Linked DNA regions of Neorhizobium galegae bv. orientalis str. HAMBI 540. The main gene of each other region encodes a partner of the protein of the gene in region 2 in a complex. Links are inferred from orthologs where the notes say so. Each region holds a gene or a part of one and is shown on either strand. Other genes may lie near its edges.

Region 1 (3,959 bases), 3.7 Mb from region 2 along the record:
CTGCGGACAGGTTCGGCGACCACATCCGATTGCTCGGCCGTGAGGTCGATCGTGACCGGCTCCTTATCTGTCTTGGATCGGCGGGGTGGTTGTTCCGGTACCATCTCGACCTCTTTTTGCATGCGCTCACAGGAAACTAGTGGGTGGGTCATCGGAAAGAAAGGGGCGGGCGGGATTTTGGCGCAACACATCAACTAAAGGAGTGCCAATACCCCATCCTCGTCAGGGTGGCTGGCGATCTTGATATTTCTGTGAAATTCCCGCGGAATGTTTTCGGCGACATTGTCGCTGAGGCAGAGGAACTGCACGGATGCAAGTTCCTTCAGGTGCGGCGCAGCGAAATCACAGAACAGCCGGGCATTTTCCCGCGAGTAAAGGAGCACGGCATCCACGGGTGGATCGAGCAGGGTGGCGCGGATGAAAACCTCATCGTAGGCTATGGGCATCATTCCGTAGACTTCGGTCGCCACAAACGGGACGCCCTCGGCGTTGAGGCCGTCTTCGAATTGCGGCGAGCGCGGCTTGCCGGCGAGATAGAGCAGGGGGGCGTCGAAATCCGATGCATCGCTTGCGATGAGTTCAGCAAGTTCGGCGCCTGTGCCGGGGCCACGGCGAATGTCCCGGAAACCGGTATCTTCGGCCGCCTTTGCCGTTGTTTCTCCGACGGCGTAGAGGGTTTGGCCGAGAAAAGGGGCGAGGCGATCGCCCAGCGAGGACAGCACGCGAACGGCTTCGGCGCTGGTGACGGCGAGCGCAGAATGCCGGCCGGCGAGCGCTGTCGCGGCAGCGTCCGGATGATGGATCGACTTGGTCAGCGGCAGCAGGACCGGCTGATGGCCGAGGTTCTGCAGCCGTTCGTCGGTCCGGCGGGCCGAGCTTTCGGGGCGGGTGACGACGACCCGCATGGCTTTACGACCAGCCTTCGAAGAAATCGGTGCCGGCCGCCGCGCGGACCGCTTCTCCCGCCTGCCGGCCGAGCTTTTCCGCGCTCACCCGTTTGCCTTCGGTCTCGATCGAATGTTCCCTGCGGCCATCCGGCGTCAGGATCAGCCCTGAGAATTTCAGATGGTCGCCCTCGCAGATGGCGTAACCGCCGATCGGGGTGCGACAGGAACCGTCGAGGGCTGCCAGGAAGGCGCGTTCGCAGGAGACCGCGTCATAGGTCGGGCGGTCGTTGATCGGGTCGAGAAGCGCGTCGATGCGGGCATCACTGACACGGCTTTCGACGCAGATCGCGCCCTGCGCCGGCGCCGGGGGGAAATCCTGCGGGTCGAGCAGTTCGGTGACGACATCCTGCTTGGCAAGGCGCTTGAGGCCGGCATAAGCGAGCAGCGTCGCATCCACCTGGCCTTCGCTCAGCTTGCGCAGCCGCGTTTCGACGAGGCCACGGAAGGTGATGACCTCGATGTCCGGACGGATGCGGCGGATCAGCGCCTGGCGGCGCAGCGACGAGGAGCCGACAGTGGCGCCATCGGGAAGGGCGGCAAGCGTATGGGCGGTGCGGCCGATAAACGCATCGCGAAAATCCTCGCGGGGCAGGTAGGCGGCGAGACGCAGCCCCTCGGGCAGCTTGGTCGGCATGTCTTTCGAGGAATGGACGGCGAAATCGAGATCGCCGGAGATCAGCCCTTCCTCCAGTTCCTGGGTGAACAGGCCCTTGCCGCCGAGCTCGCTCAGCGCCCGGTCGGTGATCCGGTCGCCGGTGGTCGACAGCACGACGATCTCGAACATGTCCTCCGGCAGGCCATGCGCCGTCATCAGCCGGGCCCGGGTTTCGGAGGCCTGGGCGAGTGCCAGCGGGCTGCCGCGCGTGCCGATCCGGAAAGGTTTTGTTTGCATCCGCGTCATTCCATTGTTACCGGAGGCTTTCGTAGACCGGTTTATCCGGCATCGCAATTATCGATAGGCGTATGGCGACCTTTCTTCGCATCCTCGGCATTGAAACTAGCTGCGACGAGACGGCGGCTTCCGTCGTCGTGCGCCATGAGGACGGCCGCGGCGAAATCCTCTCCGACGTGGTGTTCTCGCAGCTCGACGAACACAGCGCCTATGGCGGCGTCGTGCCGGAGATCGCCGCGCGTGCCCATGTCGAGGCGCTGGACGGGCTGATCGAGGAAGCACTGGCGCGCGCCAATGTGTCGCTCGACGAGATCGATGCGGTCGCCGCGACATCCGGACCGGGCCTGATCGGCGGGCTGATCGTCGGGCTGATGACCGCCAAGGCGATCGCGCGGGCGGCCGGCAAGCCGCTGATGGCGATCAACCATCTCGAAGGTCATGCGCTGACGGCGCGGCTGACCGACGGGCTTTCCTTTCCCTACCTGATGCTGCTCGTGTCCGGCGGCCATACGCAGCTGGTGCTGGTGCGCGGCGTCGGCGAATATGAGCGCTGGGGCACGACGATCGACGATGCGCTCGGCGAAGCCTTCGACAAGACGGCAAAACTGCTGGGGCTTCCCTATCCCGGCGGGCCGGCGGTCGAGAAGGCGGCGCTGAAAGGCAATCCGGACCGGTTCTCGCTGCCGCGGCCGCTGGTCGGCGAAGCGCGGCTCGACTTTTCCTTCTCGGGCCTCAAGACGGCGGTGCGCCAGGCGGCGACCGAGATCGCGCCGCTCAGCGAGCAGGATATTGCCGATATCTGCGCCTCGTTCCAGAAGGCGGTTTCCCGGACGCTGCGCGACCGCATCGGCCGCGGGCTCGCCCGCTTCAAACAGGAGTTCGCGCATCTCGACGTCGACCGGGCGCTGGTCGTCGCTGGCGGGGTTGCCGCCAACCAGGAAATCCGCCGGACGCTGCAGGCGCTCTGCATCGAGAACGGCTTCCGCTTCATCGCGCCGCCGCCGAGACTCTGCACCGACAACGCGGCGATGATCGCCTGGGCGGGGCTCGAGCGGATGGCGGAAGATCTGCCGACCGACGGAATGGATGTGGCGCCGCGCTCGCGCTGGCCGCTCGACAAGGACGCCAAGACCCTGCTGGGGTCCGGCAAGCGAGGAGCCAAGGCATGAGCACTCGGGAACGGATCGTCGTTATCGGGGCCGGTGCTTTCGGGACGGCACTTGCCGCGGTGATTTCGCTGGAAGGCCGACATCCGGTCACCCTGATCGGCCGCGATCCCTCGCTGATGAGCGATCTGCGCGATGACCGGGTGCACGATGCAGCCCTTCCCGGCGTGCCCCTGCCGGATGCGCTGGAGTTTTCCGCCGAGCCGGATGCGATCGGCGAGGCGAGCCTTGTTCTGTTCGCCATGCCTTCGCAGGCGCAGGCGGATGCGGCGCGGCATTACGGTCCCTATCTTGCCGACGGCGCGGTGGTCGTCACCTGCGCCAAGGGCATCGACAAGTCTTCCGGCCGGTTGCTGACCGACCTGCTGGAGGCGGAATTGCCGCATCATCCGGTCGCGGTGCTTTCGGGGCCGGGTTTTGCGGCCGATATCGCCCGCGGCCTGCCGACGGCGATGGCGATTGCGGCGGGGGATGAGGCATTGGCGGAGCGGCTCGCCAACGCGCTCTCGAGCCGTACCTTCCGCCTATATGCCTCCACCGACCGGATCGGTGTGCAGCTCGGCGGAGCGCTGAAGAACGTGCTGGCGATTGCCTGCGGCATCATCGAAGGCGCCGGCCTCGGCGAATCGGCGCGCGCCGCGCTGATCTCGCGCGGTCTTGCGGAAATGTCGCGGCTGGTCGAGGCGATGGGCGGCAATGCGGATACGGTGCGGGGCCTGTCGGGCCTCGGCGACCTGGTGCTGACCGGCACCAGCCATCAATCGCGCAACCTGCGTTTCGGCATCGCGCTCGGCAGAGGCGAGGGTACTCAGGCCGGCGGACCGCTGGTCGAAGGGGCCTTTGCGGCATCCGTCGCGGCGCGTCTTGGCGAAAAATTCTCCGTCGAGCTGCCGGTCACCAACGCGGTGGCCGAAATCATCGACGGCAAGCTCGATATCATGACGGCCATGGAAC
Region 2 (4,807 bases):
CGCTCATGCGGCCTGAATCATAGACATTCATCTGGCAGCCGTAGGTCTTGATGAAGACCTTGCGGGAATTCGGGCGCGGGGCCTGCTCGTCGGCGGGCACGGAAAGGGAGACGTGTTCGTTCATGGCTCGCTCCATACCGCAAGAAGACCCGGAAATGAAGCGTTTCCTATAGCGCTTCGTAGTCACGCCCCCGCAGATGGCGGATCAGCATGCGCCGAAGCCGGCTCGTCACGGCCATGCTCAGATGCTTACGGTTGTCGCCGGCGCGGAATTCGATCGTCTCGCCAAAAGCAACGTCCACGTCGAGCGCTCCTTCCTTCAGGACGCCGAGCAGATGCGGCACCAATTCGATATCGCCCGGCCAGGCGGCGATCGGCCGATGGTAACGGCCCATGGCCATGCCATGAATGCGGGTATAGGCGATCGCCACCGGCTGGACATGCACGACACCTTCCGGCGTGTGCTGGACCGCGGCGGCGGCGGCCCCGAACAGCGACGACTTCACCTCCAGAAGCCGGTTGCCGTCGGAGGTGGTGCCTTCGGGAAAGAGCACGACGATCTCGCCGGCCGCCATCCGTTCGGCAATCTCGTTCACCTGGTCGCCGGTCCGACGCTTCTGCTCGCGAGCGACGAAGATGCTCTTCTGCAGCTTGGCGAGCGTGCCGAAGACCGGCCATTCCGACACTTCCATCTTGGCGATGAAGACCACGTCGGCGATCGCCCCGAGCACAAGAATATCCTTCCACGAGGCGTGATTGCAGGCAAGCATCAGCGGCCGGCGACGCTCCAGCGTTCCGTGAACATGGATACGGATGCCCAGCAGGAAACACGCGGTCCGATGCCAGCAGCGCGGGATATAGCGGCGGATCTTGAGGTCGAGGGCGAGGCCCAGGAGCTGGAACGGCCACAAAATCAGCGTAACTGCGAAAAGAACGACAAAAACGAAGCCGATCCGCGCCCAGGTAATCACTTATCGTCCTTGTCCAGCGGGATGCCGTAGAGCTCCAGCCGGTGGCCGACGAGACGGAAGCCGTGCTCCCGGGCGATGCGTTCCTGTAGCGCCTCGATTTCCGCCGAGCGGAACTCGATGACGGTACCGGTCTTGAGATCGATCATATGGTCATGATGTTCTTCAGGCACGGTCTCGTAACGCGAGCGGCCGTCGCGGAAATCGTGACGTTCGATGATCCCCTCGTCCTCGAACAATTTTACCGTGCGGTAGACCGTCGAGATCGAGATACGGGGGTCGACTTTCGAGGACCGGCGATAGAGTTCCTCGACATCTGGATGGTCAACGGATTCCTGCAGGATACGCGCGATCACGCGGCGTTGATCCGTCATTCGCATGCCCTTTTCGGCACACAGCTCCTCCAGGGTTTTGGAAAGGTCTGTCATGTCGTTTTGGCTTTCGAAACGTTCCCGTAGAAACTAACGGACTAACGAAGAACGCGGCTCATGACAAGCGCCGTGGAGCGCGTCCCATCCGGCCCGGCATAATAGGCGGGGCGTTCGCCCACTTTGCGGAAACCGAGCTTGCGGTAAAGCTCGACGGCAGGGCGGTTGGCTGCCTCCACTTCCAGGAACATGCTCTCCCCGCCGCGCGACGCCGCCTCGCGCAAGGCCGCCTGCATCAGACGCCAGCCGAGCCCCACTCGGCCGAATTTCTCGTTGACGGCGACCGTCAAAATCTCTGCCTCGCCGGCCGCCTCACGCGAAAGAACGAAACCGCCGAGCGGCTTCGAGAAGAACGCATTGGTCTGGCGGGCGATAAAACCGAAGACATTGTGCTGCAGGAGGAGGTTCTGGAATTCGCCATCGCTCCATTGGCGCGGAAACCGCTGGCCATGCAGCTCGGAGATCTCCAGGCAATCGCCGGCCTCCATCGGCACGACTTCGAAATACGGCTTCCAGGTCAGATAATCGTCGAGCATCGGCGCAGTCTGTACATTCACGAACGGGCAAGGGCGAAACCGGTCTGCGGTTTCGCATCGGGTCCCCGAAGATACAACGGTTTAGGGCGTTGCGCATCCGCAGGTTTTTCGGCAGCGATGCGCGCGACGACGGCAATGTCGAAGCGATCCCGCCCGTCATATTCGGCCACTCCCTTACCAAGGGAATGCTCTACCCAGGAGCCGGTCATTGCTGCCGAAAGAGACTGGGCAAGTTCCGAAGCATCCTCCGGCGAAAGCGCTGCGGGTTGGCTCAACGCCTCACCCTTGGCGGAAAACGCCTGAGTGTAGATCTCGTTGCGTTTGGCATCCATGGCAACCACGACCGGCTGGTCGGGATGTTCACCCAGAAACTTGAGCGCCAACGCCTCGAGCGTGGTCACGCCGACCGACTCGACGCCGAGCGCGAGCGCGAAACCACGGGCGGCGGCGACGCCGACGCGAATGCCGGTGAACGAGCCCGGGCCGATGACGACCGCGACGCGCTCGACGGCTTTGAGGGGAAGACTGGCGGCGGCGAGCGCTTCGTCGATGACCGACATCAGCCTTTCGGCATGGCCCTTGCCGATCGTCTCGGTGACTTCAGACAGCATTTTGCCCGCGGCGCTGTCATAGAGCGCTGCGGAGCAATCCACCCCGGCGGTATCGATGGCGAGAATAATCATTCAACGGTGCCGGCGGGCTCAGAGAGCTTCGACGGCCTGCACTTCCGGAACGAAATGCTTGAGCAGGTTCTGTACGCCATGCTTCAGCGTCGCCGTGGAAGACGGGCAACCCGAGCATGCGCCCTTCATGTTGAGGTAGACCGTGCCGTCGCGGAAACCCTTGAAGGTAATGTCGCCGCCGTCCTGGGCGACGGCCGGGCGGACGCGGGTTTCGAGCAGTTCCTTGATCGTCGCGACGATCGTTTCGTCGTCCTCGTCGAAGAACTCACCTTCCACGTCGGATGCTTCCGCAAGCGTGGACGTACCACCCATGACCGGCGCGCCGGACATGAAATGCTCCATGATGGAACCGAGGATCGCCGGCTTCAGGTGCTGCCATTCGGCGCTTTCCTTGGTGACGGTGATGAAGTCGTAACCGAAATAGACGCCGGTGACGCCGGAGATGCCGAACAGGCGCTCGGCCAGCGGAGATGCTTCCGCCTCGCCGGCATTGCGGAAATCGGCAGTGCCTTTATCCATCACGACTTTGCCAGGCAGGAACTTCAGGGTCGCCGGGTTGGGGGTGGCTTCCGTCTGAATGAACATCTCGTCTCTCCTGGGGCACGACGCCCCTCGCAAATTTAGAACTCTTCCAAAGAAGATAAGCCGTATCAGCTTTTCGTTCAAGTGCTCCTTTGCCTGCGCAAGATCAAGTCCGCAATCAGGCCAGCGCGTCGATTTCCTCGGCCGTGAGCGTGTCCGGCAGGACGGTGACGGGGATCGGGAAGGCAGCAACGGCGGACACCAGGGGTCCAGGCCCTTCCTTGGTGGAACCGGCCGCCAGCACAAGGACCGCGATATCGCGGTCTTCCTCGACCAGCAGGATAATCTGTTCGCTGGCGTTGCCTTCGCGGATGACGATTTCTGGATCGATACCGATCGTATCGCGCACCTTCTGGGCGGCCTTTGCCATCACCGCGTCCGCTTCTTCGCGGGCCTCGGCGCGCATGATCTGCTCGACGCCCAGCCATTGCTGGAAATCGCCCTCGGGAATGACGAAAAGCAGAACGAGACCCCCGTTGGAGTTCTTGGCGCGGCGTCCGGCGTAATGAACCGCCTTTTCACATTCCGGCGTGCCGTCGATGACGGCCATGAACTTGCGCCGGTGCCCTTCAAGCCGCGAAAGCCGTTTCGAAACCATGCTTCCCCTCCTTCGCATGTAGTCGACCGAAGCAGTCGTGATGCGGAACTTATACCAACCGAAAAAAATGAAAACCCGCCACGAATGCCGTGGCGGGTATGCAATCTTTGCGTGACTTGAAAGACGCCGATAATCTCAGCGCAGGAAGCCGACGATGTCGAAGACATCTCCCATGACCTTTTCGGCGCGGGCGCGGGCGCGCTCGCCGCCATCCTTGAGGATGGCATCGATATGGGTCGTGTCGTCCATCAGGCGGCGCATTTCGGACGTGATCGGCGAAAGCACGTGCACGGCGAGATCCGCAAGCGCCGGCTTGAAGACCGAGAACTGCTGGCCGCCGTATTCCGCGAGAACGTCGGCCTTGGTCCTGTCGGCAAGGGCTGCATAGATGCCGACGAGATTGTCGGCTTCCGGGCGGCCCTTGAGGCCTTCGAGTTCACTCGGCAGGCCTTCCGGATCGGTCTTGGCCTTGCGGATCTTCTTGGCGATCTCTTCGGGGTCGTCCATCAGGTTGATGCGCGACAGGTCCGAAGGATCGGATTTCGACATCTTCTTGGTTCCGTCACGCAGCGACATGACGCGCGGCGCCGGCCCGTCGATCAGCGGCTCGACCAGCGGAAAGAAGCCGTGGATCGGCTCCTCGCCGACGACCATGTCGACACCGGTGCCGGCGGCGCGGATCTTCTCCTGGAAGTCGATATTGAACTTCTGGGCGATATCGCGGGCAAGCTCAAGGTGCTGCTTCTGGTCGTCGCCGACCGGCACGTGGGTGGCGCGATAGACGAGAATGTCGGCCGCCATCAGGCTCGGATAGGCGAGCAGGCCGAGCGAGGCGTTCTCGCGATCCTTGCCGGCCTTGTCCTTGAACTGGGTCATGCGGTTCATCCAGCCGATGCGGGCGACGCAATTGAAGACCCAGGCAAGTTCCGCATGTTGCGGCACGGCCGACTGGTTGAAGACGATATGTTTCTTCGGGTCGATGCCCGAAGCGATGAAGGCAGCGGCGATCGAG

The links. The genes of interacting proteins can lie anywhere in the genome.
Region 1: the proteins of tsaB (region 2) and tsaD are in contact, whole or in part, in a solved structure (PDB 4WQ4), measured with the Escherichia coli proteins. The link is inferred for Neorhizobium galegae bv. orientalis str. HAMBI 540 from one-to-one orthologs.

What each region holds. Positions count from the first base shown.
Region 1 is NZ_HG938353.1:3,747,753-3,751,711, reverse strand. The notes cover bases 1,018-3,959. They hold tsaD (tRNA (adenosine(37)-N6)-threonylcarbamoyltransferase complex transferase subunit TsaD), read left to right. Parts: upstream 1,018-1,910; coding sequence 1,911-3,008; downstream 3,009-3,959. Other genes in these bases: RG540_RS18235 (NAD(P)H-dependent glycerol-3-phosphate dehydrogenase), read left to right, coding at 3,005-3,959; hemC (hydroxymethylbilane synthase), read right to left, coding at 1,018-1,839. Outside these bases: RG540_RS18255 (COG4223 family protein), read right to left, coding at 1-104; RG540_RS18250 (uroporphyrinogen-III synthase), read right to left, coding at 195-905; more of hemC, read right to left, coding at 910-1,017.
Region 2 is NZ_HG938353.1:33,756-38,562, reverse strand. What follows is about bases 783-3,554. They hold tsaB (tRNA (adenosine(37)-N6)-threonylcarbamoyltransferase complex dimerization subunit type 1 TsaB), read right to left. Parts: upstream 2,616-3,554; coding sequence 1,950-2,615; downstream 783-1,949. Other genes in these bases: RG540_RS00170 (universal stress protein), read right to left, coding at 3,316-3,554; RG540_RS00175 (NifU family protein), read right to left, coding at 2,634-3,200; RG540_RS00185 (GNAT family N-acetyltransferase), read right to left, coding at 1,438-1,932; RG540_RS00190 (Fur family transcriptional regulator), read right to left, coding at 968-1,396; RG540_RS00195 (lysophospholipid acyltransferase family protein), read right to left, coding at 783-971. Outside these bases: tRNA (N6-isopentenyl adenosine(37)-C2)-methylthiotransferase MiaB, read right to left, coding at 1-124; more of RG540_RS00195, read right to left, coding at 168-782; more of RG540_RS00170, read right to left, coding at 3,555-3,795; trpS (tryptophan--tRNA ligase), read right to left, coding at 3,931-4,807. UniProt on the Escherichia coli protein: Required for the formation of a threonylcarbamoyl group on adenosine at position 37 (t(6)A37) in tRNAs that read codons beginning with adenine.